Regions from separate parts of the Streptomyces sp. NPDC037242 genome, predicted to be linked through region 1. Evidence: riboswitches for the same ligand, from Rfam matches in the RefSeq annotation. Region 1 holds a riboswitch; each other region holds the start of a gene.
The links. A riboswitch is a leader RNA that binds a small molecule or an ion and turns the genes downstream of it on or off. The one in region 1 is predicted to bind cobalamin.
Positions count from the first base shown of each region.

Region 2: linked by a shared signal. The riboswitch ahead of ACZ7GJ_RS04285 (ribonucleoside-diphosphate reductase subunit alpha) and the one ahead of ACZ7GJ_RS34430 (cobalamin biosynthesis protein) in region 1 are both predicted to bind cobalamin.
Region 3: linked by a shared signal. The riboswitch ahead of cobN (cobaltochelatase subunit CobN) and the one ahead of ACZ7GJ_RS34430 (cobalamin biosynthesis protein) in region 1 are both predicted to bind cobalamin.
Region 4: linked by a shared signal. The riboswitch ahead of ACZ7GJ_RS30445 (energy-coupling factor ABC transporter permease) and the one ahead of ACZ7GJ_RS34430 (cobalamin biosynthesis protein) in region 1 are both predicted to bind cobalamin.

Region 1 covers NZ_JBVJUY010000042.1:35,848-43,255, forward strand. Annotated here, with positions in the region: gene ACZ7GJ_RS34415 (alpha/beta hydrolase family protein) at 1-597, opposite strand, end outside; gene ACZ7GJ_RS34420 (inorganic phosphate transporter) at 893-2,167, shown strand; gene ACZ7GJ_RS34425 (hypothetical protein) at 2,196-2,417, shown strand; cobalamin riboswitch at 2,511-2,659, shown strand; gene ACZ7GJ_RS34430 (cobalamin biosynthesis protein) at 2,697-3,695, shown strand; partial or broken gene ACZ7GJ_RS34435 (cobyric acid synthase) at 3,692-5,421, shown strand; gene ACZ7GJ_RS34440 (putative cobaltochelatase) at 5,418-7,408, shown strand, end outside.
Region 2 covers NZ_JBVJUY010000002.1:310,018-317,425, forward strand. Annotated here, with positions in the region: gene ACZ7GJ_RS04260 (tetratricopeptide repeat protein) at 1-223, shown strand, start outside; gene def (peptide deformylase) at 289-924, shown strand; gene ACZ7GJ_RS04270 (helix-turn-helix domain-containing protein) at 921-1,889, opposite strand; gene ACZ7GJ_RS04275 (hypothetical protein) at 1,971-2,177, shown strand; gene ACZ7GJ_RS04280 (ribonucleotide-diphosphate reductase subunit beta) at 2,132-3,148, opposite strand; gene ACZ7GJ_RS04285 (ribonucleoside-diphosphate reductase subunit alpha) at 3,148-5,541, opposite strand; cobalamin riboswitch at 5,685-5,816, opposite strand; gene ACZ7GJ_RS04290 (CstA-like transporter-associated (seleno)protein) at 5,945-6,139, opposite strand; gene ACZ7GJ_RS04295 (carbon starvation CstA family protein) at 6,136-7,408, opposite strand, start outside.
Region 3 covers NZ_JBVJUY010000001.1:234,490-241,897, reverse strand. Annotated here, with positions in the region: gene ACZ7GJ_RS00995 (precorrin-2 C(20)-methyltransferase) at 1-1,120, opposite strand, end outside; gene ACZ7GJ_RS00990 (precorrin-8X methylmutase) at 1,117-1,764, opposite strand; gene ACZ7GJ_RS00985 (cobalamin biosynthesis protein CobG) at 1,761-3,002, opposite strand; cobalamin riboswitch at 3,203-3,330, shown strand; gene cobN (cobaltochelatase subunit CobN) at 3,369-6,986, shown strand; gene ACZ7GJ_RS00975 (hemerythrin domain-containing protein) at 7,006-7,408, shown strand, end outside.
Region 4 covers NZ_JBVJUY010000032.1:94,723-102,130, reverse strand. Annotated here, with positions in the region: gene ACZ7GJ_RS30480 (cytochrome P450) at 1-635, opposite strand, end outside; gene ACZ7GJ_RS30475 (tRNA-dependent cyclodipeptide synthase) at 616-1,383, opposite strand; gene ACZ7GJ_RS30470 (EF-hand domain-containing protein) at 1,638-1,850, shown strand; gene ACZ7GJ_RS30465 (PadR family transcriptional regulator) at 1,917-2,453, opposite strand; gene ACZ7GJ_RS30460 (ATP-binding cassette domain-containing protein) at 2,483-3,304, opposite strand; gene cbiQ (cobalt ECF transporter T component CbiQ) at 3,301-4,050, opposite strand; gene ACZ7GJ_RS30450 (energy-coupling factor ABC transporter substrate-binding protein) at 4,054-4,404, opposite strand; gene ACZ7GJ_RS30445 (energy-coupling factor ABC transporter permease) at 4,404-5,096, opposite strand; cobalamin riboswitch at 5,126-5,321, opposite strand; gene ACZ7GJ_RS30440 (flavodoxin family protein) at 5,410-6,123, shown strand; gene ACZ7GJ_RS30435 (AMIN-like domain-containing (lipo)protein) at 6,164-6,664, opposite strand; gene ACZ7GJ_RS30430 (SsgA family sporulation/cell division regulator) at 6,780-7,187, opposite strand.

The DNA of each region.
Region 1 (7,408 bases):
GAGGTCGCCGCGGTAGGCCACGTCCAGGACGGGCAGCCGGTGGCGGTTCAGGAAGGGCAGCACCACCATCGGGTGCTCGCGGGTGGCGCCGAGCCCGTGGACGGTGATCACCCAGGTGTCCCGGGCGGCGGGTACGAACCAGGCGGGCAGCGCCCCGAGCTCGCCGGGGATGTCCACGTCGGCGTGGTCGAGCCCGAGGGCGGTGCGCGGGTTGCCCAGGTGGACCTGCGGGGTCAGGGTGACGCGGGTGCCGGGGTCGAGGCTGCCGTGGGTGACGGCGAGCAGCCGGCGTACGACGGTGTCCGGGCCGTGCGGGGCGTCGGCGATCACCGGGCCGACCACCGCGTGCACCCCGGGCGCGGTCAGTCCGTACGTACCGTCGCGCAGGGAGGCCAGGGAGCGGGTCAGCTCGACCCGGCCGGCGGCGGTGGCGTGGACGCTGAGCCGGGGCCCGCCGGGCAGGGGGCGCCCGGGTTCGGGGCGCAGGGCCGCGTCGGCGGCGTACCGGCCGGCGGCGACGGCGGTCACCATCGCGGCCGCGCCGGCACCCAGGATGGTCGTCGTGACGGCCGCTGCCGTCGCCGTAGCGGTGCGCACCGCTCCAGTGTCGGTGCGGGGGCCCCGGCGGGCCACCGGGCGGGCCGGAGGAGGGTGATCTGGATCTCTTCGCGGGGGGCCGGACGAGGGGTCCGGGGTGCCGGAGGTGCCCCGCGGCGGGTTCCGTTCACCCCGCTCTGACGTGCGTTAATCGATACATCTACCCCTGTAGCGGGACAAACGTCCCGATGGCACGCCGGGGTGAGACACCGCTTCGCCCGTCTCAGTTCACCTTCCGTTCATCCAGGTTGCTTACGGTCCACGTGCCACTGACGTCAAACAGAAGCCTGGGTAAATGGAGCACATAACGCTTCTCCTCGGGATCGTGATCATCACCGCTCTCGTGTTCGACTTCACGAACGGTTTTCACGACACGGCCAACGCGATGGCCACCACCATCTCGACCGGCGCCCTCAAGCCCAAGACTGCGGTGGCCATGTCCGCCGTCCTGAACCTCGTCGGCGCGTTCATGTCCGTGGAGGTCGCCAAGACGATCTCCAAGGGCCTGGTCAACGAAGAGGGCATTCAGCCAGAAGTGATCTTCGCCGCCCTGGTCGGCGCGATCCTCTGGAACCTCGTCACCTGGCTCGTCGGGCTCCCCTCCAGCTCCTCCCACGCCCTGATGGGCGGCCTGATCGGCGCGGCGGTCGCCTCCGCCGGCCTGGACGCCGTCAACGGCAGCGTGGTCGTCACCAAGGTGCTCATCCCCGCGATCGCCGCGCCCCTGGTCGCCGGCATCGCCGCGATGCTGGCCGCCAAGCTCACCTACAAGCTCGGCAACAAGGTCGACGAGAAGACCTCCACCAAGGGCTACCGCGCCGGTCAGATCGCCTCGGCCGGCCTCGTCTCCCTCGCGCACGGCACCAACGACGCCCAGAAGACGATGGGCATCATCACCCTGGCGCTCGTCGCCGGCGGTGCGCTCGCCCCCGGCTCCAACCCGCCGGTCTGGGTCATCGTCTCCGCCGGCCTGGCCATCGCGATGGGCACCTACCTCGGCGGCTGGCGCATCATCCGCACCATGGGCAGCGGCCTGACCGACCTGCAGCCGCAGCAGGGCTTCGCCGCCCAGACCTCGGCCGCCAGCGTCATCCTGGCCTCCTCCAGCCTCGGCTTCTCCCTCTCCACCACGCACGCGTGCTCCGGCGCCGTCATGGGTGCGGGCCTGGGCCGCAAGGGCGGTGTGGTCCGCTGGTCCACCGCCACCCGCATGTTCATCGCGTGGGGCCTGACCCTGCCGGCCGCCGCCCTCGTCGCCTCCGGCGCCGAGCTGGTCATGCGCACCGGTGACGTCGGCGTCACCGGCGTGGCGGTCTTCCTGGTCGCCTCGTGCGTCGCCATCTGGGTCATCTCCCGCCGCCAGGTCGTCGACCACAACAACGTCAACGACGTGGAGCCGGCCGGCGCCGAAGCCGAGCAGCCCGGTGTGGTCACCACCGCCATGGCCGCCGTCGCCGTCCCGCCGATCGCGGGCACGACCGCCGCGGTGACGGACGACGCCCTCAAGGCCACCATCCCGGCCACGACGGCCACCCCGGCGACCCCTGCGGCTCCGGCCGCCGCGGTCTGACCCCGAGAACGACAGAGGAAACGGCAGTATGAAGATCGACTGGGCAGCACTCGGCTCCGTCTTCGGGGTCAGCCTCTCCGCCACCGTCGCGCTCGTGGCCCTCTTCACCCTGGGCCTCGTGGGCCTCTCCAAGCACGAGGCCGCCACCGAACAGGGCGGCACCGCCACCCTGGCCCGCAGCGGCGCGTACGCCTGCTTCGCACTGTGCGCGGCGGCCGTGACCTACGCGATCTACCTGATCGTCAGCTGAGGCACTCGCACACCACGCGTCAGGGCTCCCTCCGGGTTTCTCCCGGGGGGAGCTTTCGCGTACCCCGCCGCAGGTCAACGGCGAGTTGACGGGCGTTCGCGGTGCGTGGTGGACTGCCCGAGCCAATACGGCGGCATGGAGAGGAAGTCCGGTGCGAATCCGGCGCGGTCCCGCCACTGTCACCGGACGCTCTGCCGAGTGGATCCGGGAGCCAGGAACTCTCGCCGCCGGTCACGTCGAACCAGGGCGCGGACCCTGAGTGAGGACATACCTGCCACCATGCGTGCCGATCGCGTTTTCGCGTACGGCGCCACGGCCGGCCTGATCGGCGACCGGATCCTCGGTGATCCTCGCCGTGGGCACCCCGTGGCCGCCTTCGGACGGACCGCCGCCGCCGTCGAGCGTGCCCTGTGGCGCGACGACCGCGCCCGGGGCGCCCTGCACACCCTGGTGTGCGCCGGGGGCGCGGCCGTTGTCGGCGCGCTGGGCGCACGGGCCGTGCGCTCCCGGCCCGCGGCCGCCCGGATCGCCCTGACCGCCGCCGCCACCTGGGCCGTCGTGGGCGGCACCTCGCTGGGCCGGGAGGCCCGCGCCATCGGCGGCGCGCTCGCCGCCGGGGACGCCGAGGTGGCCCGGGAGCGGCTGCCGCACCTGTGCGGGCGCGACCCGCACTCCCTGGACGAGCAGCAGATGGCCCGCGCCGTCGTGGAGTCGGTCGCCGAGAACACCTCCGACGCGGTGGTCGGGGCCCTGGTCTGGGGAGCCCTCGCCGGCGTCCCCGGGCTGCTGGCCTTCCGCGCCGTGAACACCCTGGACGCGATGGTCGGCCACAAGTCGCCCCGCTACCTGCGCTACGGCTGGGCCTCGGCCCGGCTGGACGACGTCGCGGGCTGGCCGGGCGCCCGGCTGACCGCGCTCGCCGCCGTACTGGCCGGACCCGACCGGAGGGGGGCCGTACGGGCCTGGCGCGCGGACGCCGCCGCCCACCCGAGCCCGAACGCCGGGCCCGTGGAGGCCGCGTTCGCCGGGGCTCTCGGCGTACGCCTCGGCGGCACCCTCGCGTACGGCGGCCGGGTCGAGCACCGGGCCGTGCTGAACGGCGCGCAGGGGCGGCCGGTGCAGGTCGCGGACATCGAGCGGGCGGTACGGCTGTCGCGGCAGGTGACGTGGCTGGCTCTGGGAGCCTGTGTGTCGGCCCGGCTGCTGGTCTCCCAGGTCTCCAAGGCCTCCCAGGTCTCCCGGGTCTCCCGCATGACGAGGAAGGGGCGGCGCGCATGAGCGGCGCGAAGCGCGGCGGCGGACTGCTCGTCGCCGGTACGACATCGGACGCGGGCAAGAGCGTGGTCACGGCGGGCATCTGCCGCTGGCTGGCCCGGCAGGGCGTGAAGGTGGCCCCGTTCAAGGCGCAGAACATGTCGCTGAACTCCTTCGTGACGCGCGAGGGCGCCGAGATCGGGCGTGCGCAGGCGATGCAGGCGCAGGCCGCGCGCGTGGAGCCGACCGCGCTGATGAACCCGGTGCTGCTCAAGCCCGGCAGCGACCGCAGCAGCCAGGTGGTGCTGCTGGGCAAGCCGGTGGGCGAGATGAGCGCCCGCGGCTACCACGGCGGGCGGCAGGAGCAGTTGCTCGGCATCGTCACGGACTGCCTGGAGCAGCTGCGGGGCACGTATGACGCCGTGATCTGCGAGGGGGCGGGGAGTCCGGCCGAGATCAACCTGCGCCGGACCGACATCGTGAACATGGGCATCGCGCGGGCCGCGCGGTTCCCGGTGGTCGTGGTCGGGGACATCGACCGCGGCGGGGTCTTCGCGTCCTTCTTCGGCACGACGGCGCTGCTCTCGCCCGAGGACCAGTCGCTGATCGCCGGGTACCTGGTGAACAAGTTCCGCGGGGACGTCTCCCTGTTGGAGCCCGGCATGGAGATGCTGCGCGGGCTCACCGGGCGGGCGACGTACGGGGTGCTGCCCTTCCAGCACGGACTGGGCATCGACGAGGAGGACGGGCTGCGGGTCTCGCTGCGCGGCGCGGTACGGGAGTCCGTGGTCGCCCCGCCGGTCGGCGAGGACGTGCTGCGGGTCGCGGTGTGCGCGGTGCCGCTGATGTCGAACTTCACGGACGTCGACGCGCTCGCGGCGGAGCCGGGGGTCGTGGTGCGGTTCGTGGACCGGGCGGAGGAGCTGGCCGACGCGGACCTGGTCGTCGTGCCCGGCACCCGGGGCACGGTCAAGGCCCTGGCCTGGCTGCGCGAGCGCGGCCTGGCCGACGCGCTGGTCCGGCGGGCCGCGGAGGGCCGGCCGGTGCTCGGGATCTGCGGCGGGTTCCAGGTGCTGGGCGAGCGGATCTCCGACGAGGTCGAATCCCGGGCGGGGGACGTGGACGGCCTCGGCCTGCTGCCCGTACGCATCCGCTTCGAGCGGGAGAAGACCCTCGCGCGGCCGGTGGGTTCGGCGCTCGGCGAGCCGGTCGAGGGGTACGAGATCCACCACGGCGTCGCGGAGGTCCTCGGCGGAACCCCCTTCCTGGACGGGTGCCGGGTCGGCGCGGTCTGGGGCACCCACTGGCACGGCTCGCTGGAGTCGGACGGCTTCCGCCGGGCGTTCCTGCGCGAGGTGGCCTCGGCCGCCGGGCGGCGTTTCGTCCCGGCGCCGGACACGTCCTTCGCCGCGCTGCGGGAGGAACAGCTGGACCTGCTGGGCGACCTGATCGAGGAACACGCCGACACCGCGGCGCTGCTGGGGCTGATCGAAGCCGGCGCCCCGGCCGGCCTCCCGTTCCTCCCCCCGGGCGCGCCGTGACGGGCGGGGCCCTGCGGGCGGCTTCCCCCCACCCCGCCCCTTCCCGAATCCGGGGCTCCGCCCCGGACCCCGTCCCGCTGGTGCGGGTCACCACACGGCGCTCCGCGCCCGCGCCTCAAACGCCGGCGGGGCCGGAAGTCCACGCCCGCCCCGCCGCCGCGAGCCCGCGCACGCACATCCGTACACACCGAGAAGGGGCCACCGTATGAGCACGCCCTACCCGTTCACCGCACTGGTCGGCCAAAACGACCTGCGGCTCGCGCTCCTGCTCAACGCGGTGAGCCCCGCGGTCGGCGGCGTGCTCGTGCGCGGCGAGAAGGGGACCGCCAAGTCCACCGCCGTCCGCGCCCTGTCCGCGCTGCTGCCGCAGGTGGACGTCGTGCCCGGCTGCCGGTTCTCGTGCGCGCCCGGCGCGCCGGATCCCGCCTGCCCCGACGGCCCGCACGAGCCCGGGCCGGGCCAGGGCCGCCCCGCCCGCATGGTGGAGCTGCCCGTCGGCGCCTCCGAGGACCGCCTGGTCGGCGCCCTCGACATCGAACGGGCCCTGGCCGAGGGCGTGAAGGCCTTCGAGCCCGGCCTGCTGGCCGACGCGCACCGCGGGATCCTGTACGTCGACGAGGTCAACCTCCTCCACGACCACCTGATCGACCTGCTCCTCGACGCCGCCGCCATGGGCGCGTCCTACGTCGAGCGCGAGGGCGTCTCCGTCCGCCACGCCGCCCGCTTCCTCCTCGTCGGCACGATGAACCCCGAGGAGGGCGAGCTCCGGCCGCAGCTCCTGGACCGGTTCGGGCTGACCGTCGAGGTCGCCGCGTCGCGCGAGCCGGCCCAGCGCGTGGAGGTGGTGCGCCGCCGGCTCGCGTACGAGGACGACCCCGCGGGCTTCGCGAGCCGTTGGGCCGGGGACGAGCACGAGGTCCGGGCCCGGGTGGTGGCCGCGCGGGCGCTGCTCCCGCAGGTGGTCCTCGGGGACGCCTCGCTGCTGCAGATCGCCGCGACCTGCGCCGGCTTCGAGGTCGACGGCATGCGCGCCGACATCGTGATGGCCCGTACCGCCACCGCGCTGGCCGCGTGGGCCGGGCGGACCGCCGTACGCAAGGAGGACGTACGCCAGGCCGCGCTGCTGGCGCTCCCCCACCGGCGGCGGCGCAATCCCTTCGACGCGCCCGGCCTCGACGAGGACAAGCTCGACGAGATCCTGGACCGCTTCCCCGACGAGGAACCGGACAACGAGCCCGACCCCGAGCCCGAGGGCCCGGACGACGGGGGCGGCCCCGACGGCGGCGGCGAGCCCCCGCAGGGCGAAGGCCCCGACGGCGGCCCCGGGGCACCGCAGTCCACCGCCCCGGACGGCCCCGCGGAGGCGCCAGCCGAGGAACCGGCCCCCGCGCGGGCCGAGGCCCCCGAGGCGGCCGACCCCCAGGGCCGGTCCGGAGCGGAGGCACCCACGCAGCCCGCGGTGGCGGCCGCCGAGCCGTTCCGCACCAAGATGCTCAGCGTGCCCGGGCTCGGCGAGGGCGCGGCCGGACGCCGTTCGCGCGCCCGCACCGCCCACGGCCGCACCACCGGCGCCGTCCGCCCCCGGGGCCACCTGACGAAGCTCCACCTCGCCGCGACCATCCAGGCGGCCGCCCCGCACCAGAAGGCGCGCGGGCGCACCGGGCGCGGGCTGGTGGTGCGGGGGGACGACCTGCGCCAGGCCACGCGCGAAGGGCGCGAGGGCAACCTCGTGCTGTTCGCGGTCGACGCCTCCGGCTCGATGGCCGCCCGGCAGCGCATGAGCGCCGTCAAGGGCGCCGTCCTCTCGCTCCTGCTGGACGCCTACCAGCGCCGCGACAAGGTCGGCCTGGTCACCTTCCGCGGCGGCGGCGCCGAACTGGCCCTGCCGCCCACCTCGTCCGTCGACACCGCCGCGGCCCGGCTGGAGCGGCTGCCGACCGGCGGCCGCACACCGCTGGCCGCCGGGCTGCTCAAGGCCCACGAGGTGCTGCGCATCGAGCGGCTGCGCGACCCGTCGCGCAGGCCGCTGCTCGTGGTCGTCACCGACGGGCGGGCCACCTCGGCCGGCGCCCTCGGCGGCGATCCCCGGGCCCTCGCGGGCCGCAGCGCCCGGCTGCTCGCAGCCGAGGGGATCGCGTCGGTGGTCGTGGACTGCGAAGCCGGCCCGGTCCGGCTGGGGTTGGCCGGGGTGCTCGC
Region 2 (7,408 bases), on a different contig from region 1:
GAGCGGCGAGGGCGACGGGGAGCACCTGGACCCGCACGACCACAGCGAACCGGGGCACCCCGGCCCGCTGGGGCACCGTACGGCCGGGTCCGGGTCCCTGTGGGTGCCCGAGCGCGAGTGCGGGATCGCCGCTCCGGCCGGTCTGGTGCGCGGGCTGCTCGACGGCTGGGTCTCGGACAGTCCGGACACCCGTGAATGGCGGGATCTCGAAGAGGTCTGCTGACCCGGCACCGTAGGCTGTACCGGCACATTGTGAACGGGTGGACTTACGGAAGGCGTACGGCGGACATGGCGCAGCAGGAGAACGAGGTCGTCGAGACCGTCAACGACGGTTACGTCGTGGACACCGAGGACTGTGAGGCGCGCGAGCTCGCCCACCGCGAGCGCGGCACGGCCCGCCCGATCACGGTCGTCGGCAATCCGGTGCTGCACCGGGAGTGCAAGGACGTCACCGAGTTCGGCGACGAGCTGGCGCAGCTGATCGACGACATGTTCGCCAGCCAGAAGGCCGCCGAGGGCGTCGGCCTGGCCGCGAACCAGATCGGCGTGGACGCCAAGGTCTTCGTCTACGACTGCCCGGACGACGACGGCAACCGCCACACCGGTGTCGTGGTCAACCCCAGGCTCGTCGAGCTCCCGGCCACCGCGCGCGTGCTGGACGACTCCAACGAGGGCTGCCTGTCGGTGCCCACCGCGTACGCCTCCCTGGCCCGCCCGGACTACGCCGAGGTCACCGGCCAGGACGCGCAGGGCAACCCCATCAAGGTGCGCGGCACCGGCTACTTCGCGCGCTGCCTGCAGCACGAGACCGACCACCTCTACGGGTACCTGTACATCGACCGGCTCTCCAAGCGCGACCGCAAGGACGCGCTGCGGCAGATGGACGAGGGCACCCCGCGCTACGAGACCGTCCCCAACGCCTAGGCGACGGCCTGCGGGCCCCGGAAGGCACGCCTGAAGGAATTCGGCGTGGTGCCCAGGGTCCGCAGGAAGTGGTGGCGCAGGGCGGCCGCGTTGCCGAAGCCGCAGCGGCCCGCGATGGCGTCGACGGTCTGGTCCGTGGACTCCAGCAGCTCCTGCGCCAGCAGCACCCGTTGGCGCAGCACCCACTGGTACGGGGTGGTGCCGGTCTCCTGGAGGAAGCGCCGGGCGAAGGTGCGCGCGGACATGTGCGCGCGCTCCGCGAGCTGCTCGACGGTGATCTCGTCCTCCAGGTGGCGGGCCATCCAGGCGATGACCTCCCCGACCGTGTCGCAGGCGGTCCGCGGGAGCGGGCGCTGGATGTACTGGGCCTGCCCGCCGTCCCGGTGGGGCGGTACGACCATCCGCCGGGCGATGGTGTTGGCCACCTCGGCCCCGTGCTCCTGGCGGACCACGTGCAGGCAGGCGTCGATGCCCGAGGCGGTGCCGGCGGAGGTGATGACCTGGCCCTCGTCCACGTAGAGCACGTCCGGGTCGACCTCGGCCCGCGGGAAGCGGCGCGCCAGGGCCGGGGCGTGCATCCAGTGGGTGGTGCACCGGCGCCCGTCCAGTAGCCCGGCCGCGCCGAGCACGAAGGCCCCGCTGCACACGCTGAGCACCCGCGCCCCGCGGTCCACGGCCCGGCGCAGGGCTTCGAGGAAGGGCTCGGGGTAGTCCCGTACGGGCGCCTGCCGGTCGGCGGGCAGACAGATCAGGTCAGCCTCTTCGAGCCGGTCCAGGCCGTACGAGGGCGCGATGGCGAAGCCGACGTCGGCCATGGTCAAGGTGCCCTCCTCGGCCGCGCACACGGCGAAGTCGTACACCGGCAGGCCCTGCGAGCTGCGGTCGATCCCGAAGACCTCGCAGAAGATCCCGAACTCGAAGGGGGCCACTCCGTCGACGAGGGCCACCGCCACGTTTGTCAGCATGCCTACAGTGTGGCAGTAATTCGATGATCCATGACAGTCCTGCCACTGTCCGGTTTTCGCCGCTCTCGCGAGAGTGGACCCATGACCACCTTCCTGAACTACCTCGTCGTCCTCGCCGTCGCCGCCCTGCTCCTCGCGCCGCCCCTGTACGGAATGGCCCGGGAACGCAGAATCGACCGGCAGCTGCGCAAGGCGGCTGCCGGCCGATCAACGGTTCACGCGACCCCGGTGACCCGGTCGACTCAGAAGTCCTCGTCCAGGTCGACCGTGCCCTCGACCGCGACCTGATAGGCCGACGGGCGGCGCTCGAAGAAGTTCGTCAGCTCCTGGACGCCCTGGAGCTCCATGAACGAGAACGGGTTCTGCGAGCCGTACACCGGCGGGAAGCCGAGGCGCACCAGGCGCTGGTCCGCGACGCACTCCAGGTACTCGCGCATCGACTCGGTGTTCATACCCGGCAGGCCGTCACCGCACAGGTCGCGGCCGAACTGCAGCTCCGCCTCCACGGCCTCCTTCAGCATGTCGGTGACCTGCTGCTGGAGGGCGTCGTCGAAGAGCTCCGGCTCCTCCTTGCGGACCGTGTCCACGACCTCGAAGGCGAAGTTCATGTGCATGGTCTCGTCGCGGAACACCCAGTTGGTGCCCGTCGCCAGGCCGTGCAGCAGACCCCGCGAGCGGAACCAGTAGACGTACGCGAAGGCGCCGTAGAAGAACAGGCCCTCGATGCACGCGGCGAAGCAGATCAGGTTCAGCAGGAAGCGGCGCCGGTCAGCGGCCGTCTCCAGCTGATCGATCTTCTCGACCGAGTCCATCCACTTGAAGCAGAACTGCGCCTTCTCGCGGATGGAGGGGATCTCCTCGACCGCGTCGAAGGCGGCCGACCGGTCGTCCGGGTCGGGCAGGTAGGTGTCCAGCAGCGTCAGGTAGAACTGGACGTGCACGGCCTCCTCGAACAGCTGGCGCGACAGGTACAGGCGCGCCTCCGGGGAGTTGATGTGCTTGTACAGGGTCAGCACGAGGTTGTTGGAGACGATCGAGTCGCCCGTCGCGAAGAACGCGACCAGCCGGCCGATCATGTGCTGCTCAGCGGGCGTCAGCTTCGCGAGGTCGGCCACGTCCGAGTGGAGGTCGACCTCCTCGACCGTCCACGTGTTCTTGATCGCGTCCCGGTAGCGCTCGTAGAAGTCCGGGTAGCGCATCGGGCGGAGCGTGAGCTCGAAGCCCGGGTCCAGGAGGTTCTTCTTGTCGGTGGAGCTCATTACTGGCAGGCCTCGCAGGACTCGGGGTTCTCAAGGGAGCAGGCGAGCGCTTCCGCGGCCGCGGCCTCGGCGGCGGCGTCGGCCAGCGGGAGCGCCGCGGGGGTGGCGGCCTGCGCGGCGCGGGCGATCTTCGTCGCCGGGCGCGAGCGCAGGTAGTACGTGGTCTTCAGGCCCTGCTTCCAGGCGTACGCGTACATCGAGGACAGCTTCCCGATGGTCGGCGTCTCCAGGAACAGGTTCAGCGACTGCGACTGGTCGAGGAACGGCGTACGGGCCGCCGCCATGTCGATCAGGCCGCGCTGCGGGATCTCCCACGCCGTGCGGTACAGCTCGCGCACCTCGGCCGGGATCCAGCCGAAGCCCTGGACGGAGCCGCTGGACTCGCGCAGCGCCTCGCGGGTCTGCGCGTCCCAGACGCCGAGCTCCTTCAGCTCCTCCACCAGGTAGCCGTTGACCTGGAGGAACTCACCGCTGAGCGTCTCGCGCTTGAAGAGGTTGGAGACCTGCGGCTCGATGCACTCATACACGCCGGCGATCGAGGCGATCGTCGCCGTCGGGGCGATGGCGAGGAGCAGCGAGTTGCGCATCCCGGTCTTCGCGACGCGGGCGCGCAGCGCGTCCCAGCGCTCGGGCCAGTTCAGCTCGATGCCCGCGTAGTGGTCCGGGTGCAGGACACCGCGGGCGGTACGGGTCTGCTCCCAGGCCGGCAGCGGGCCGCTGCGCTCGGCGAGGTCGCAGGAGGCCTCGTACGCGGCGAGCATGATGCGCTCGGAGAGCTTCGTGGACAGCGCCTTCGCCTCGGGGGAGTCGAAGGGCAGCTTCAGCTTGAAGAAGACGTCCTGGAGGCCCATCGCGCCCAGGCCCACCGGGCGCCAGCGGGAGTTGGAGCGGCCGGCCTGCTCGGTCGGGTAGAAGTTGATGTCCACCACGCGGTCGAGGAAGGTCACCGCGGTGCGGACGGTCTCGTCCAGGCGCTCCCAGTCGATCCCGCCGTCCACCACGAAGGCACCCATGTTGACCGAGCCGAGGTTGCAGACGGCCGTCTCGCCGTCGTTGGTGACCTCGATGATCTCGGTGCACAGGTTGGAGGAGTGGACGACCGAGCCCGGCTCGGCGGTCTGGTTCGCCGTGCGGTTGGAGGCGTCCTTGAAGGTCATCCAGCCCTGGCCGGTCTGCGCGAGGGTGCGCATCATCCGGCCGTACAGGTCGCGGGCGGGCATGGTCTTGCGGGCCAGGCCGTCCGCCTCGGCCTTGCGGTAGGCGGCGTCGAACTCGTCGCCCCACAGGTCCACCAGCTCCGGGACGTCGGCCGGGGAGAACAGCGACCAGTCGGCGTCGGCGTTCACGCGGCGCATGAACTCGTCCGGCACCCAGTGGGCGAGGTTCAGGTTGTGGGTGCGGCGCTGGTCCTCACCGGTGTTGTCGCGGAGCTCCAGGAACTCCTCGATGTCCGCGTGCCAGGTCTCCAGGTACACGGCGGCGGCGCCCTTGCGGCGGCCGCCCTGGTTCACGGCGGCGACGGAGGCGTCGAGGGTCTTCAGGAACGGCACGATGCCGTTGGAGTGGCCGTTCGTCCCGCGGATCAGCGAACCGCGGGCGCGGATGCGGGAGTACGAGAGGCCGATGCCGCCGGCGTGCTTGGAGAGGCGCGCGACCTGGTGGTAGCGGTCGTAGATCGAGTCGAGCTCGTCCAGCGGGGAGTCCAGCAGGTAGCAGGAGGACATCTGCGGGTGCCGGGTGCCGGAGTTGAAGAGCGTGGGGGAGGACGGCAGGTAGTCGAGGCGGCTCATCAGCCGGTACAGCGAGGCCACTTCCTCGACGGCGCGCAGGCTCTCGTCCTCGGCCAGGCCGCAGGCCACGCGCAGCATGAAGTACTGCGGGGTCTCGATGACCTGGCGGGTGATCGGGTGGCGCAGCAGGTAGCGGCTGTGCAGGGTGCGCAGGCCGAAGAAGCCGAAGCGGTCGTCCGCGCCCTCGGCGAGCGCGTGCTCGACCAGCGCGTCGAGGCGCTTCGCGTGGGTGCGTACGAACTCGGCCGTGCGGTCGGCGATCAGGCCCTCGCGGTGGCCGACCTCGACGGAGGCGGAGAAGGAGGTGGCCCCCTGGCCCGCGGCCTCGTCGGCGACGGCGAACGTCAGCAGGCGCGCGGCCAGTCGGGAGTACGCGGGGTCCTCGGAGATCAGACCGGCGGCGGCCTCGGTGGCGAGCCCCCGCAGCTCGGCCTCGTCCGCGGTGGAGCTGCGCCCGCGCAGCGCGGCGGCGGCGACCCGGCCGGGGTCGGTGTCGGGGAGGTCGGCCGTCAGCTCGGTGAGGGTCCGCAGCAACGCGGTCCCGGGACCCTCGGCTGCGGGCTGGTCGGACTCGGCGCGCGGCGCGGCAGGCGCGATGGTCACGGGGGGAGCTCTCCCTCGCTCGGCCCGGTCATCGGCGGGGCGGGGCGCGAGCGGGCGCATGCGGGCGTGGCAGGATCGCGTCCCCCGCATGGCGTCCACCGGCCCAACCGCGAGGCCCGGACGTATCGGCACCCGGTTCGGTCGAGCCGGGCGCGCTGTCGGCAGGTCCTCGGACTTGGCGTCCGGTAGACGGACACTTCATACCGTTGCGGGACAGTTCCGGATTCGCACCGGATTCCCCTGCGGCGACAGCAGCCTTGAGCATACATGTGGGGGCACCGCGTTGCGTGACCCACCACATGTTGTGTCGTCCACGACGCGCCGTCCCCGAGTCGTACCTCTCCGCTACCGCCGAAAGGCCCCGCCGGAGCGTCCGGCGGGGCCTTCGTGGGTACGGCAGGGCTCAGCAGCAGCGGAACCCCTCGCGCGGGTCGGCCTCGCGGGCGTCCGTACGGGCGCGTTCGAAGGCCCGCCGGGTCATCAGCGGGGCCTGCGGGTCGTGCGAGCGGGCGTGGGCCGCGTAGCGGTCGTACGCCGCCTCGCCCGAGAACTCCCGTACGTAGTACCGGACCCTCGCGAGCACGCTGCGCAGGCTCATGACGCCGCCGGCTCCTTGACCCGGCCGCCGCCCGAGTCGAGCCCGGCCGCGGCGAGCTCCGCCCGCTCCTCGGCGGTGGGGATCAGCCCGGCCGGGGCGACGATCTTCGACTCGGTCCACGGGACCTCGGAGAGCTCGACCGCCGCGGGGTTGCGGACGGCGGCCAGGCAGGTGCGCGCGGCGTCCAGCAGCACGATGACGATCAGCACCGCGAAGAGCACCGACAGGACCCCGTCCACGGTGGCGTTGGTGACCACGGTGTGCATCTCGTCCATGTTCTTGGCGGGCTTGAGGACCTTCCCGGCGTCGATGGCGTCCTGGTACTGGTCGCGCCGGGCGAAGAAGCCGACGGCCACGTCCGAGGAGAAGATCTTCTGCCAGCTCGCGGTGAGCGTCACGGCCACGTCCCAGGCCAGCGGCACGCCCGTCACCCAGGCCCACTTGAGCCGGCCGGACTTGACCAGCAGCGTGGTGCAGACGGCCAGCGCGACCGCCGCGAGGAGCTGGTTCGCGATGCCGAACAGCGGGAAGAGCTGGTTGATGCCGCCCAGCGGGTCCTTGACGCCGACCCACAGGAAGTAGCCCCAGCCGCCGACGACGATCGCGCTCGCGAACCAGACGCCGGGCTTCCAGCTGACGTCCTTGAAGGACTTGTGCACGTTGCCGAGGGTGTCCTGGAGCATGAACCGGCCGACGCGGGTGCCGGCGTCCACGGTGGTCAGGATGAAGAGGGCCTCGAACATGATGGCGAAGTGGTACCAGAACGCCTTCAGCGAGGCGCCGCCGATCACGGACGAGAAGATCTCCGACATCCCGAGCGCGAAGGTCGGCGCACCGCCCGTACGGGAGAGCAGGCTCGTCTCCTCCACGTCCTTCGCGGCCTGGGCGAGGGCCTCGGGGGAGATGGCGAAGCCGAAGTTGCCCACCGCCTGCGATGCCGCCTCGACGGTGGTGCCGACGACGCCGCCGGGGGAGTTGACCGCGAAGAACAGGCCCGGCTCGATGATGCAGGCCGCGATGACCGCCATGACGGCGACGAAGGACTCGGTCAGCATGGCGCCGTAGCCGATGACCCGGACCTGGGTCTCCTTCTGGATCATCTTCGGGGTGGTGCCCGAGGAGACCAGCGAGTGGAAGCCGGACAGCGCGCCGCAGGCGATGGTGATGAAGACGAACGGGAACATCGAGCCGGCGAAGACCGGGCCGTTGCCGCCGGAGGCGAAGTCGGTGACCGCGGGCATCTTCAGCGTCGGCATGGCGATGACCACG
Region 3 (7,408 bases), on a different contig from region 1:
CGAGCGGGGCACCGGCCGCGGCGGCCGCCGCGTTGGCGGCGGTCACCCCGGGCAGAACGCGTACCGGGACGTCCTGGTACTCCGCCTGGGCGGACACCTCAAGGACCGCCGTGGCCATGGCGAAGACCCCGGGGTCGCCGCCGGAGACCACGGCCACCCGCTTCCCGCGCCGGGCGAGGTCGAGCGCGAACTCGGCGCGCTCCGACTCCACCTTGTTGTCGGAGCCGTGCCGGATCTGGCCCGGCTTCACCGGGACCCGGTCCAGGTACGTCGTGTACCCGACCAGCACCTCGGCATCGGCCAGCACCCGCCGGGTCTGCGGCGTGAGCCAGAGCGGCCCGGCCGGGCCGGTGCCGACGACCGCGACCTCGCCGGGCCCGGACGGCACGCTGCCCGGGTTGCCGATCCGGCTGGGCACGACGGCCACGGCGAAGTAGGGCACGCTGTCGGGGTCGACGTCCGCGAGGGAGCCGGTGCGCTCCCCGGCCATGGTGGCGCGCTCGACGTAGCGGGCCTCGGCGAGCCGGCCGCTGCTCTCCATCGCCCGCCGCACGGCGGGGAAGGTGCGGCCGAGCTTCATCACGACCGCCGAGTCGGTGGCGGCGAGGCGCGCGGCGAGCTCCTCCTCGGGCAGGGTGCCGGGCAGGATCGTCAGCACCTCCTCGCCCTCCACGAGCGGGGTGCCGAGCCGGGCGGCGGCGGCGCTCACCGAGGTCACCCCCGGGATCACCTCGGCCTCGTAACGGTCCGCGAGCCGCTTGTGCATGTGCATGTACGAGCCGTAGAAGAGCGGGTCGCCCTCCGCGAGCACGGCGACGGTCCGGCCGGCGTCCAGGTGTGCGGCGAGCCGGGCGGCGGAGGCCTCGTAGAACTCCTCCATCGCGCCCTGGTAGCCGCCCGGGTGGTCGGTGGTCTCGGTGGTGACCGGGTAGACCAGCGGCTCCTCGATGTGGTCCGCGCGCAGGTGCTTCGCGGCGATGGAGCGGGCGATCGAGCGGCCGTGGCGGGCGCTGTGGTACGCGATGACGTCCGCCTCCGCGATCACCTCGACGGCACGCAGCGTCATCAGGGACGGGTCGCCGGGGCCGAGCCCCACTCCGTACAGGCGTCCGGCGCTCATTCGGCCACGCTCGCGATGGCGTTGACGGCCGCGGCGGCCATGGCGCTGCCGCCGCGCCGGCCCCGGACGATCAAGTGGTCGAGCCCCGAGGGGTGTTCGGCCAGGGCGTCCTTGGACTCGGCGGCGCCGATGAAGCCGACCGGGACGCCGATGACGGCGGCGGGGCGCGGGGCGCCCTCCTCGATCATCTCCAGCAGCCGGAACAGCGCGGTCGGCGCGTTCCCGACGGCGATCACCGAACCCTCCAACAGGCCGCGGTCCCGCCAGACTTCCAGGGCCGCGGCGCTGCGCGTGGTGCCCATCTTCGCGGCGAGCTCCGGCACGGCCGGGTCGGACAGGGTGCAGATCACCTCGTTGTCGGCGGGCAGCCGCTTGCGGGTGACGCCGCTGGCGACCATCTGCACGTCGCACAGGATCGGCGCACCCGCCTCCAGTGCGGCCCGTGCGCGCAGCACGACGTCGGGGGTGTAACCGAGGTCCCGGGTCAGGTCGGTCATCCCGCAGGCGTGAATCATGCGCACCGCGACCTGGGCGACCGAGGCGGGCAGCCCGGAGAGGTCCGCCTCGGCGCGGATCGTGGCAAAGGACTGGCGGTAGATCGCGGCGCCGTCCTTCTCGTACTCGAACACGGTGTACTCGCTCATTTCTTCACTGCGTCTTCGGACACTCGGGGTTGGCTGCGCGCGTCGGCCAGGGCCGCGGCGAGTTCGTTCTGCGGCACCGGGCGCCCGTCGAGCAGGTACCCGTCCGGGGTGGCTACGAGATCGGCCCACGCGGTGCCGCGCGGATGCCCGCACCGGCGCTCGCACCCGGACCAGTGCACGGGCAGGGGTCCGCGCGCCCGTTCCGCGACGGCTCGCGCGTCGGCGCGTACGTCGGCGAGGGACTTGGCGCAGCCGGGCCTGCCGGTGCAGGCGGTGACGGACTCCCAGGGGCTGTCGGGCGAGGTGACCAGCCCGGCGGCGCGGGCGGCGGCGCCCGCGCCGGCATCGACGTCGATATCGGCACCGGCGGTGACGAGGATGCTGCGCCACGGCGTGATCCGCAGGTCGCCGGGCAGCTCGCGCCACTGGCCGGTGGCGAGCCGGCCGAGCGGGATCAGTACGCAGAGCGCGTCCGCGTGCACCCCGGGAGCGGGCGGGTCCGCGTACGGGCGGGGCGCGTCGGGCACGTGCCGGGCGCGGATGCCGCGCTCCTCCAGGCGGGCGGCGAACTCACGGGCGTCCAGGGCGTGTTCGGCGGGGAGTTCGGCGATCCGCCAAGCCCGGGTACCGGCGCCGGCCGCGGCGTCGAGGAAGTGCAGGGCCGCTTCGAGTCCGGCCGCCGCGGCGTCGGCGGCGGCCACCTCCACCGCGTCGGGCGCCGCGCCGAGCCGGACCAGGACCCGGCCGCCGGGCTGCGCGAGCAGGGCCACGTCGGGGTCGAGGGCGGCCACGTCCCCGCGCCCGTCGTCGACGGCGAACAGGAACCGGCCCGACAGGGCCGCCGCCTTGGGGTCCGCGCAGAGCGCCGCGTCCAGCGCGCGTACGGGAGCGGGGTCCGCCAGCGGGGTGGCGACGATGTTCCGGATCCGCTCGTGCGAGGGCGCGGGCAGCAGTCCGGCCGTGCCGAGCAGTTCGGCCAGCCCGGCGGCGCAGCCGTCGGTGAGGCCGCGCAACTGCACGTTGCCGCGCGAGGTGAGCTCCAGGTGCCCGTCCCCGAACCGGTCGGCCGCGTCCGCCAGCACGGCGGCCTGCGCGGCGCTGAGCAGCCCGCCGGGAATCCGTACCCGCGCGAGGAACCCGTCGTCCGCCGCGTGCAGGCGCAATGCGCCGGGGCAGGCGTCGCCGCGGTCCCGTATGACGGGTTCGTCCCGCGATGCGGCGGAGGGGGGCTGGGGCATGGCGGCGAGCATACCCACGATTCTCCGCCGGGCCCCTGTGTCGATCACCACCCCGAACCGGCCACGACCGGTCCCGCCGGTGTTTGCGGCGCGGGCTCCGGGGCAGAGGCCGGGACAAAGCCCCGGCGAGGGCGCCGCGGCCGGGCACCCCCGCTCCCGGCCAGGGCAAAGGCCCCCTAGGATGACCACCGGCGGCGCCGTACGGCCCGTCAATCGCCGAGGACGGCGACATGGGAGGAAGCCCGGTGCGAGTCCGGCGCGGTCCCGCCACTGTGAACCCCGCGGAGCGATCCGGGGGGTGAGTCAGGAACTCCCGCTGTCCTCACTGCCCGGGGCGCGGAAACCCCGAGGAAGGCCTGCCGCCGCATGATCCTGCTGCTGTCGACGTCCGACACCGATCTGCTCAGCGCCCGCGCGGCGAACACGGCGGACGGCCCCGTCCCGTACCGGTTCGCGAACCCCTCCCGCCTTCCCCTCGAAGACCTCCCCGGCCTCCTCGACGGAGCCGACCTGGTCGTCGTACGCCTCCTCGGCGGCCTGCGCGCCTGGCAGGACGGCCTCGACCTCCTGCTGGCCCCCGGCCAGACCCGCCCGGTGGTGGTACTGACCGGTGAACAGGCCCCCGACGCCCAGCTGATGGAGGCCTCGACGGTCCCGATCGGCATCGCGGCCGAGGCCCACGGCTACCTCGCGCACGGCGGCCCGGGCAACCTGGACCAGCTGGCCCGCTTCCTGTCCGACACCGTCCTGCTGACCGGCCACGGCTTCGAGCCGCCCGCCGCCGCCCCCACCTGGGGTCCGCTGGAGCGCACCGCGCGGAGCACCGCGGGGCCGCGGATCGCGGTGCTCTACTACCGCGCCCACCAGATGAGCGGCAACACCGCCTTCGTCCACGCGCTGTGCGAGGCCGTCGAGGCCCACGACGCGCAGGCCGTCCCGCTGTACGTGTCCTCCCTGCGGACCCCCGAGCCGGAGCTGCTGGCCGCGCTCGAAGGCGTCGACGCGGTCGTCACCACCGTCCTCGCGGCCGGCGGCACCCGCCCCGCGACCGCCTCGGCGGGCGGCGACGACGAGTCCTGGGACGCGGGCGCGCTCGCCTCGCTCGGCGTCCCGATCCTCCAGGCCCTGTGCCTGACGGGCTCGCGCAGCAACTGGGAGGAGAACGACGAGGGCCTCTCCCCCCTCGACGCCGCCACCCAGGTCGCCGTGCCCGAGTTCGACGGCCGTCTGATCACCGTCCCGTTCTCCTTCAAGGAGTTCGACGCGGACGGTCTGCCCGCCTACGTCGCCGACCCCGAGCGGGCGGCCCGGGTCGCGGGCATCGCCGTACGCCACGCCCGGCTGCGGCACATCGAGCGCCGCGACAAGAAGGTCGCGCTGGTCCTCTCCGCGTACCCCACCAAGCACTCCCGCATCGGCAACGCGGTGGGCCTCGACACCCCCGCCAGCGCCGTGGAGCTGCTGCGCACCCTGATCGCCGGCGGCTACGACTTCGGGCCCGTCGAGGACGTCCCCGGCCTGGTGTCGGGTGACGGCGACGAGCTGATCCGCGCCCTGATCGAGGCCGGCGGCCACGACCAGGACTGGCTCACCGAGGAGCAGTTGGCCCGCAACCCCGTCCGCATCCCGGCCGCCGACTACCGGCGCTGGTTCGCCCAGCTGCCGGCGGAGCTGCGCGAGAGCGTGGAGCAGCACTGGGGCGATGCCCCGGGCAACATGTTCGTGGACCGCTCGGCCAATCCCGAGGGCGACATCGTCCTCGCGGCGCTGCGCCGCGGGAACCTGCTCATCCTGATCCAGCCGCCGCGCGGCTTCGGCGAGAACCCGATCGCGATCTACCACGACCCGGACCTGCCGCCCTCGCACCACTACCTGGCCGCGTACCGCTGGATCCAGGCGCGTGCCGAGGACGGCGGCTTCGGCGCCGACGCGATGATCCACCTGGGCAAGCACGGCAACCTGGAGTGGCTGCCGGGCAAGAACGCGGGCCTGTCCGCGGCCTGCGCCCCCGACGCCGCGCTCGGCGACCTGCCCCTGATCTACCCCTTCCTCGTCAACGACCCGGGCGAGGGCACCCAGGCCAAGCGCCGCGTGCACGCCACCCTGGTCGACCACCTCGTCCCGCCGATGGCGCGCGCGGAGTCGTACGGCGACATCGCGCGCCTGGAGCAGCACCTGGACGAGTACGCCCAGATCTCGGCGATGGACCCGTCGAAGCTGCCGGCCATCCGCGCCCAGATCTGGACCCTGATCCAGGCCGCGAAGCTCGACCACGACCTGGGGCTGGAGGCGCGCCCGGACGACGACGGCTTCGACGACTTCCTGCTGCACGTCGACGGCTGGCTGTGCGAGGTCAAGGACGCCCAGATCCGCGACGGCCTGCACGTCCTGGGCGGCGCTCCGACCGGCCCGGCCCGGGTCAACCTGGTCCTGTCCATCCTGCGCGCCCGCCAGATCTGGGGCGGTACGACGGCCCTCCCGGGCCTGCGCGAGGCGCTGGGCCTCGACGAGTCCGCGGCCACCCGTACGACGGCCGACGAGGCGGAGGAGACGGCCCGCGCGCTCGTCCAGGCGATGGAGGACGCGCACTGGTCCCCCGAGGCGGTCGCCGCGGTGGCGGCCGGCCACTCGGCGGACGTCGCGGCGGTGCTGGACTTCGCGGCCCGCGAGGTCGTCCCGCGTCTGGCGGGCACGACCGACGAGATCGCCCACGTCGTCAGCGCCCTGGACGGCTCCTTCGTCCCGGCCGGTCCCTCGGGCTCCCCGCTGCGCGGCCTGGTGAACGTCCTGCCGACCGGCCGCAACTTCTACTCGGTGGACCCGAAGGCCGTTCCCTCCCGCCTCGCGTGGGAGACCGGCCAGGCCCTGGCGGACTCCCTGCTGACCCGCTACCGCACGGACAACGGCGAATGGCCGTCCTCCGTCGGGCTGTCCCTGTGGGGCACGAGCGCGATGCGCACCTCGGGCGACGACGTGGCGGAGGCGCTGGCCCTGCTCGGCATCCGCCCGGTCTGGGACGAGGCCTCGCGCCGGGTGACCGGCCTGGAGGCGATCCCGCTCGCCGAACTCGGCCGCCCCCGCATCGACGTGACCCTGCGCATCTCGGGCTTCTTCCGCGACGCGTTCCCGCACGTGATCGGCCTGTTGGACGACGCGGTCCGGCTGGCGGCGTCCCTGGACGAGCCGGCCGCGGACAACTTCATCCGGGCCCACGCCCAGGCGGACCTGGCCGAGCACGGTGACGAGCGGCGCGCGACCACCCGTATCTTCGGCTCGCGCCCCGGCACGTACGGCGCCGGCATCCTCCAGCTGATCGACTCCCGCGACTGGCGTACGGACGCCGACCTCGCGGAGGTCTACACGGTGTGGGGCGGGTACGCGTACGGCCGCGGCCTGGAGGGCCGGCCGGCCCGCGCCGAGATGGAGACCGCCTACAAGCGGATCACGGTGGCGGCGAAGAACACGGACACCCGTGAGCACGACATCGCGGACTCGGACGACTACTTCCAGTACCACGGCGGCATGGTGGCCACCGTCCGCGCGCTGCGGGGCACGGCCCCCGAGGCGTACATCGGCGACTCCACCCGCCCCGAGACCGTCAAGACCCGCACCCTGGTCGAGGAGACCAGCCGCGTCTTCCGCGCCCGCGTCGTGAACCCGAAGTGGATCGAGGCGATGCGCCGCCACGGGTACAAGGGTGCCTTCGAGCTGGCGGCGACCGTGGACTACCTCTTCGGCTACGACGCGACGACGGGTGTGGTCGCGGACTGGATGTACGACAAGCTGACCGAGACCTACGTCCTGGACCCGGAGAACCGCGCCTTCCTGGAGGAGGCCAACCCCTGGGCCCTGCACGGCATCGCGGAGCGCCTGCTGGAGGCGGAGTCGCGCGGGATGTGGGAGAAGCCGGACCCGCAGGTCCTGGAGGCCCTGCGCCAGGTGTACCTGGACACGGAGGGCAACCTGGAGGGCGAAACCGACTGATCCGTCCAGACTTGACCGCATGTGCCACTACTGCGGTTGCCGCGAGATCCCACTGGTCAAGGAGTTCATCGCCGAGCACGAGGCGGTGACGAACGCGGCGGGTGACGCGCTGCGCGCCCTGGACGCGGGTGACCTGCCCAGGGCGCGCGCCCTGGTGTCGGACATGACGGCCGTCCTCCTCTCCCACTGGAAGGGTGAGGAGGACGGCCTGTTCGACGTGATGAAGCAGGACTCCGAGTACGCCGGATACATCGCCGACCTCGTCGAGGAGCACCGCGAGCTGGCGGCGTTCCTCGCCGGTGCGGACCTTGCGGACCCGGCGGACGCCACCGCGCTGCGCAAGGCGGTCGACGAGCTCCACCACCACATCGCCAAGGAGGAGGACGGCCTCTTCCCGGCCTCCCTCACCGCGCTCACGGGCG
Region 4 (7,408 bases), on a different contig from region 1:
TCGGCGGGCAGCGCGAGCTGCGCCCTCAGCCGGTCCTCGAAGTAGCCGACGTCCTTGTACCAGTTGAGCGCCGAGTCGGCGAACGGCTCGCGCGCGGTCATGAACGCGACGTCCAGCCCCGACATCAGGCGCCGCCAGTCCTCGAACGGCACCCCCAGCACCTGGCAGTGCATGGCCGCCGAGAAGGGGTCGGCGAACCCCGCCCGGAGGTCTGCAGGACCGCCCTCGGCGACCAGCTGGTCGATGAGCTCCCCGGCCTTGGCGCGCAGCCAGTCCTGGAGCCCCTTCTGGCGCGGGTTGAGCGCCTTCATGACCGCGTTGCGCAGGCCGGCGCTGTTGATGTTGCCCATGTTGTTGACGACCTCGGGCGGGATCGTCAGCGCGTACTGGCGGGGGACCCCGGCGTTCGCCGTGTCCTTGAGGCTGAAGCGCTCGTCCTCCAGCACCTGCTTGGCCAGCGCGTAGCTGCTCACCAGCCAGGCCGGGTCCCCGGTGAGGGTGCGGACCTTGGCGACGGGTGCCTTCTCGCGCAGCCAGGTGCACTCCTCGGGGAGCACGTCACCGCGCCGCGAGAGCGGGAAGTCGAGGAGCGGCTGCTCCTGGATCTCCCGGCCCTCAAGCTGCTCGACGCTCATCGACGTTCCTTTCGGTTGGTGCGTGGTTCGTGGTGGGTACGGCGGCCGCGGCCTCGGCCGGTTCGGGCCGGACGACGGCGTACGCCTGGTTCCGGGTCGCGCGCAGGCCCCCGCCCCGCGCGAACAGGACATCGGTCATCGGCATCTTGACGTGGTAGGCCGCCACCGAGGACGGCACGTCGAGAATGCTCGGGGTGTCCACGAAGAACGGCAGCTCGGCTGCCATGTAATCGAAACAGACCTGCAACTGGCTGTCCGTGATGGATTCACCTTCCGGCAACTTGGAGCCGACAAAGTGGAGGGCCATTTCCTCGCAGCCCTTGCGGAATTCGTCGTCGTTCTCCAGGAAATGCAGCACGCGCCGGTGCAGTAGTTGGTACACGGGGTTCGCCTGGAACTCCGAAAGTGCCCTCACTCGGATCTCGGCGTGCGAGGTCCCTGATTCCTCCACGCCCTTGAGAATCCTTCGCCGGACCGCCTTGATTTCCTTGGTCGCGCGCTTCTCGGCGTGTTCCCGGGTGTAGCCGAAAGCGGCGAACATCCGGTCGACGTGAAGGTCTGCGTAGACGAAGTCGACCTGCGCGAAGCGGGTCGTGGCCCATCGGGCGAGGCTGGTGATGCGCTCGGAACTGAAGTAGCTGTTTCCAGGACTGACTCCGATGAGCACATGGTCGCCGTCTTCCCAGATATGGCGGCAGGTGCGGGTGAAGGGCAGAACTTCGAATGATGCGTCGGCTGTGATCGTCACCTGTGTGATCGCCCTTGTTGCCGCTTGTCCCTGGGAGCCCTGCGCTCCTGGTGTGGCGGCAATGTCGGTACGTTATGCCGTGGCCCCGGAGCGTGACAAGTGGGGGTCTCATTTGTTGGCTGGAATTATCGCTTCCGCATTACGGAAGGGTAATCGAATTTCTATCTGCCGCTCGAACGGGACCCGCGGGACGGACGGGGGCGTGAGGCCGCTACCCTGAGCCGGTCAACAAGCACCAAGAAGGGGTGGACCCAGTGGCGGACATCGAGAGCGCACGGGCGACGTTCGGCAAGTTCGACGCGGACGGCGACGGCTTCATCACGGCCGACGAGTACAGCGCGGCCATGAAGGCCATGGGTGACGCCTTCGTCACCGGCGCGGTCGCGGACGCCGTCATAGCCGCCAAGGACACCGACGGCGACAAGCTCCTCAGCTTCGACGAGTTCTGGGCCTCCCTCAACAAGTAGGCCCCGCACCGAACAGGCCCCGCCCCCGCCCGCCTGCCGCAGCGGGGGCGCGTCAGGCCATGCGCGTCAGCCCATGTCCTCGACCTCGCCGAGGGCCTCCTCCAGCCAGGCCAGCCAGAAGCTCTCCAGGGCGATCCCGCCGTGCAGCACGAGCCGGCGCAGCCGGTCCTCGACGGCGTCCCGCCCCGGGGGGAAGTCCTTCGCCTCGATGGCCTCGTACTTCGCCAGCTGGTCCCGGTGCAGCTCCAGGTGCCGGCGCAGCTCGGCGCCCAGCCCCTGCGGCCCCACCACGCCCGCCGCGCGGATCCGCAGCAGCAGCGGGTCGCGCATCGGCTTCGGGTCCTGGCTCTCGCCGACCCACCGGGCCAGCTCCGCGCTGCCGTCGGGGAGGACCTCGTACTCCTTCTTCTGTCCCCGTACGGGCACCTCGCTCGGCAGCGCGCGGATCAGCCCGGCCTCCTCCAGCCGGCCGAGCTCGCGGTAGATCTGCTGGTGCGTGGCCGACCAGAAGTACGCGATCGACTTGTCGAACCGCCGGGTCAGCTCCAGCCCCGACGAGGGCTTCTCCAGCAGGGCGGTGAGGATGGCGTGCGGCAGCGACATGCGGCCATCCTAGGTTTGCGGCGCCCGCGTCACCGCAAGGCCGCGAGGGCCTCCGGCGTGCGGGGGCCCGGGACCTGCGGGGGCAGGAGGCCGTGGGCGCGCAGGAAGGCCGTCACCGCCGGGGACCAGGCCTGGCGCAGGCCCGCCGAGGCCAGCAGGGCCGGGTCCGACAGGAGGGTCGCGGCCGGGCCGAAGCGGATGCCCGACGGGGTCAGGACCGCCGCGTCGTCGGCCCAGCGGACCGCCAGGTCCACGTCGTGCGTGGCCATGACCACCGTGGTGCCCTGCGCACGCAGGCCCGCCAGGGCGTCCAGCAGCCGCTCCTGCCCGTCCGGGTCGAGGCCCGCCGTCGGCTCGTCCAGGATCAGCACGCGCGGCGCCATAGCCACCGCGCCCGCGATGGCCGCGCGCTTGCGCTGCCCGTACGAGAGCAGGTGCGTCGGGCGGTCCCGCAGGGCCGTGATGTCCAGGGCCGCCAGCGCCGAGTCCACGCGGGACCGTACCTCCTGCGGCGCCAGGCCCATGTTCATCGGGCCGAAGGACACGTCCTGCTCCACCGAGGCGGCGAAGAGCTGGTCGTCCGGGTCCTGGACCACCAGCTGGACCGCCGTGCGCAGGCGCGTCAGCCCCTTGCGGTCGTGGCCGACCTCCGCGCCGTCGAGCCGCAGCTCGCCCGTACCCGGCCGCAGGCCCCCGCTCAGCAGCCGCATCAGCGTGGTCTTCCCGCTGCCGTTGCGGCCCAGCAGCACCAGCGCCCGTCCCTGCGCGATGGCGAAGTCCACGCCGGACAGGACGGCCGGGCCGTCCTCGTACGCGTAGCCCGCGCCCACCAGTTCCACCAACGGCCTCACAGGTAAAGCCCCTTCAGCAGGAGAGTCAGGGTGATCAGTGCGGCCAGCAGGGCCGCGGTCCCCGCCAGGAACCGCCACGACAGCGCCGCCTCCGGTACGAGGACCCGCAGCGCGCCGTCGTAGCCGCGCCCGGCCAGCCCCACCTGGAGCCGGGCCGCGCGGTCGAAGGCCCGTACGAACGAGGTCGCGGCGAGCCCCGCCAGGGAGCGCCACACCGCGGCCCGGCCGGTGTGCCCGAGCCGGGCCGCCTGGGCCCGGCGGACCTGGGCCATCGAGTCCAGCAGCAGGAACCCGATCCGGTACATGACCAGGGCCACGTCCACCACCGGGGCCGGCACCCCCGCCCGCACCAGCCGCGGCAGCACGTCCGAGACCGGGGTGGTGAAGGCGAACAGCAGCACGCCGAGCGAGGCGGCCGAGGTGCGCAGCAGCAGCTCCGCCGCATGGCGCGGCCCGTCGGGGGCGAGCGAGAGCGGCCCGGCCGGACCGCCGACGGCGAACAGCAGCGGCAGCGCGCCGGTGAAGCAGAAGCCGAGCGGGATCCGGAAGGCACGCCACAGCTGCCGTCCGCCCACCCCGGCGGGGCCGAGCAGCAGGGCGAGGGTCGCCGCGCCGACCAACGGCCCGCCGGGCCAGGGCGGGAGGGACACGGCGGTGACCGTCAGTCCGAGGCCGAGCAGCGCCTTCTCCAGCGGATGGCGGCGGCGCCAGCGGCTGCTGTGGGCCGCTACGTCGATGGGCAGCACCGCCTAGGACTCCGGGGCGGCTTCGGCGGCGGCCTCGCGCGCGGCGGCCGCACCCTGGCGGCGGCCCTTGCGCACGCCGAAGTAGTACGCGAGCACGCCCGCTCCGAGGGCGGCCTGCAACGCGAACAGCGCCGACTCGACCTCCCCGGACGGGGGTTCGTACAGGGGGGAGAACCACGGCTCGTAGTCCGGCTTGAGCTGGGTGATGGCCGCTTCCGCCTGCGCGTCGGCGCCCGTGAACGGCTCCTCCTTGCCCTCGCCCAGCCCCAGCGCGATCGGGAGCACGGCGAGCGCCGCCACCAGGAGCAGCAGCAGAGCGTTGACCTTCGTGTTCTTGCTCATCTTGATGCCCATCAGGCCGCCGCTCCCTGCTGCTTGTCCCCGGTGAGCTTCGCGACGCCCAGGCGGACCAGGTCCGACTTGCTGGACTGCACGAGCAGCCGCATCACGAGGACGGTCAGCAGGCCCTCGCTCACCGCGAGCGGGATCTGGGTGACCGCGAAGATCCCGCCGAACTTCGCGAGCGCACCGGCAAAGCCCGTACCCGGGTCCGGGAAGGCCAGCGCCAACTGCACGCTGGTGACGCAGTAGGTGACCAGGTCGGCGAAGAAGGCGCCGAAGAAGACGGTCACCATCAGGGGGAGGTCGAAGCGGCGCAGCAGCCGGTAGACCCCGTAGCCCGCCCAAGGGCCTGCGATGGCCATGGAGAAGACGTTGGCGCCGAGCGTGGTCAGCCCGCCGTGCGCCAGCAGCAGCGCCTGGAACAGCAGGGTGATCGTGCCGAGCACGGCCATGATCGGCGGCCGGAACAGGATCGCTCCGAGCCCGGTCCCGGTGGGGTGCGAGCAACTGCCCGTCACCGAAGGGATCTTCAGGGCGGAAAGGACGAACGTGAACGCTCCGGACGCGCCGAGCAGCAGCGTGCTCTCGGGGTTGGCCTTCACCTCACGGGTGAGGGCCCGGACACCGTGTACGACGAAGGGAGCGGACGCGGCGCCCCAGGCGACCGCGTGCAAAGGGGGCAGGAACCCCTCGGCTATATGCATGAGTAGGGAGACCTCTCCAGCACCTCGTGGATGGACAACGCACCCCGGCCGGTCTCCTGGCTCACGGGTGGTGATGCCCTGTCTCCGCCTTCCCGGGCGGCGCGGAACCTCCCGCACAGCCCAGTGGCTTTCCCGCAGGAGTGGAGCCGGACTTCCCGTTCACAGTGGCGAGGGCCGCGCCGGTTTCCCACCGGCTTCCCGAACACCAAGGCCCGCTGACCCTAGTCGCCCGGACGGACCGGTAACAACTTGCACCGATTCGTACGGCCGCGGTCCGGTGGCGGGCCCGCGCGGCCCCGGGGAGGGTGGGGGAGTGGCCTCTGACTTCGACTACTCGGACCTGACCGCCGTCTACGTGAACTGCACGCTCAAACGCTCGCCCGAGACCAGCAACACCGAGGGCCTGATCGACAGGAGCCGCGCCGTCATGGCGGCGGCCGGCGTCCGGACCTCGCTGATCCGCGCCGTGGACCACGACATCGCCACCGGTGTCTGGCCGGACATGACCGAGCACGGCTGGGAGAGCGACCAGTGGCCGGTCCTGTACAGCCAGATCATGGACGCCGACATCCTCGTGCTCTGCGGCCCGATCTGGCTCGGCGACAACAGCTCCGTGATGAAGCAGGTGATCGAGCGGCTCTACGCCTGCTCCTCGATCCTGAACGAGCGGGGCCAGTACGCGTACTACGGGCGCGTCGGCGGGGCGCTGATCACCGGGAACGAGGACGGCGTCAAGCACTGCGCCATGAACATCCTCTACAGCCTCCAGCACCTCGGCTACGCGATCCCCCCGCAGGGCGACGCCGGCTGGATCGGCGAGGCCGGGCCCGGACCCTCGTACCTCGACCCCGGATCGGGCGGCCCGGAGAACGACTTCACCAACCGCAACACCGCCTTCATGTCGTGGAACCTGATGCACCTGGCCGCCCTCCTCAAGCGGGCCGGCGGCATGCCGGCGCACGGCAACCAGCGCTCCGAGTGGGACGCCGGCTGCCGCTTCGACTTCCCCAACCCCGAGCACCGCTGAGCCGCCCGGGGCGCGCGGCGGCGCCCCGGGCACCGGGCGCTCAGCACACGGAGGGATGCGGGAAGTCGACGACGAGCCGCTCCGGCGAGTGCAGGACCGAGGTGGTGTAGGTGGGCTTGGTGTCGAAGGCGGCACCGAAGGTGACGTACCCCTCGAAGTCGCCGGTCAGGGCGATCCCCTTGAGCTTGCTCAGGTAGATCTTCTGGAGCTCGGGGCCCTGGTAGACGTTGTTCCCCGCGTCGTCGTGACCGGCGGCGGGGTGCAGGCGGATCGACAGGAAGTGGTTCCCGGCCAGCGGTACGGGCTTGCCGGACCCGTCGTAGACCAGCTCGGGTACGGCCTCGACCGTGACCGGGGGCACGTACCCCTGGAGGTCGATGACGAGCCGGTCGTAGGTGCAGTGCCCGCCCCAGCGGGCGTTGACGACGAGCGGGGTCTGGGTGCGGGTGGCGGCGGAGGCCGGTGCGGCCAGGCCGATGCCCGCGGTGAGCAGGGCGCCCGTGATCAGGGCGGTGACCTGGCGGCGACGTAGGCGGTTCATGGCGTCCCTCCGAATCTCCTCAGACGGGACAAACGGGTGTCACTCATGAGGACACCGCCGCGGCGCCCCCGGTTCCAGGCCCCGCCGCCCCGCCGCCCCGCCGACCTGCCGGCCCTCAGCGCAGCAGCAGGGCGCTCAGCTCGGCGTCGAGGTCGTAGTGGCGCTGCTCGTGCCCGCGCGGCACCAGCTGCGTCATCCGCCGGCACAGCTCCCGCACGTCCTTGGCCCGGGCGGACACCACGCAGCTCTGCGCGCCGTTGCTGAAGGCGAGGAAGATCCGCGGCTCGCTGCCCTCCCAGCGCGGCCAGACCTGGATGTCGCCCTCGCCGGTGGCGCAGACCTGCCCGTCGAGCAGCAGCTCCCGGGAGAACACCCAGCGCGCCAGATGCGTCCCGGCGCCCTCGAAGTCGAGGGTGACCTCGTAGGGCCGCTCGGAGCGGTACGCGAACACGCCCCGCAGCGGGACGGATACGGGAGTGGCCTCCAGCCGGAGCGGCAGGACGCGGTGTTCGGTGCAGGACATGCGGCCCGCCTCTCTCTCGGCGTGGGGGATTTCCCGCCCACTCGGGCAAGTTAGCCCACGCCCCGGCGGCGCCCCCGTGCCAAAGGTCCCGTGAGGGCGGGTCCCTCGACCTTTTTCCGCCAGGACGGCGGGGGCGCACGGGGGCGGACGGGTGCACGGCGCCCGGCCCGGCACCGGAAACGAGGAGGGGCCCGGCGCGGACGCCGGGCCCCTCCTCGTCA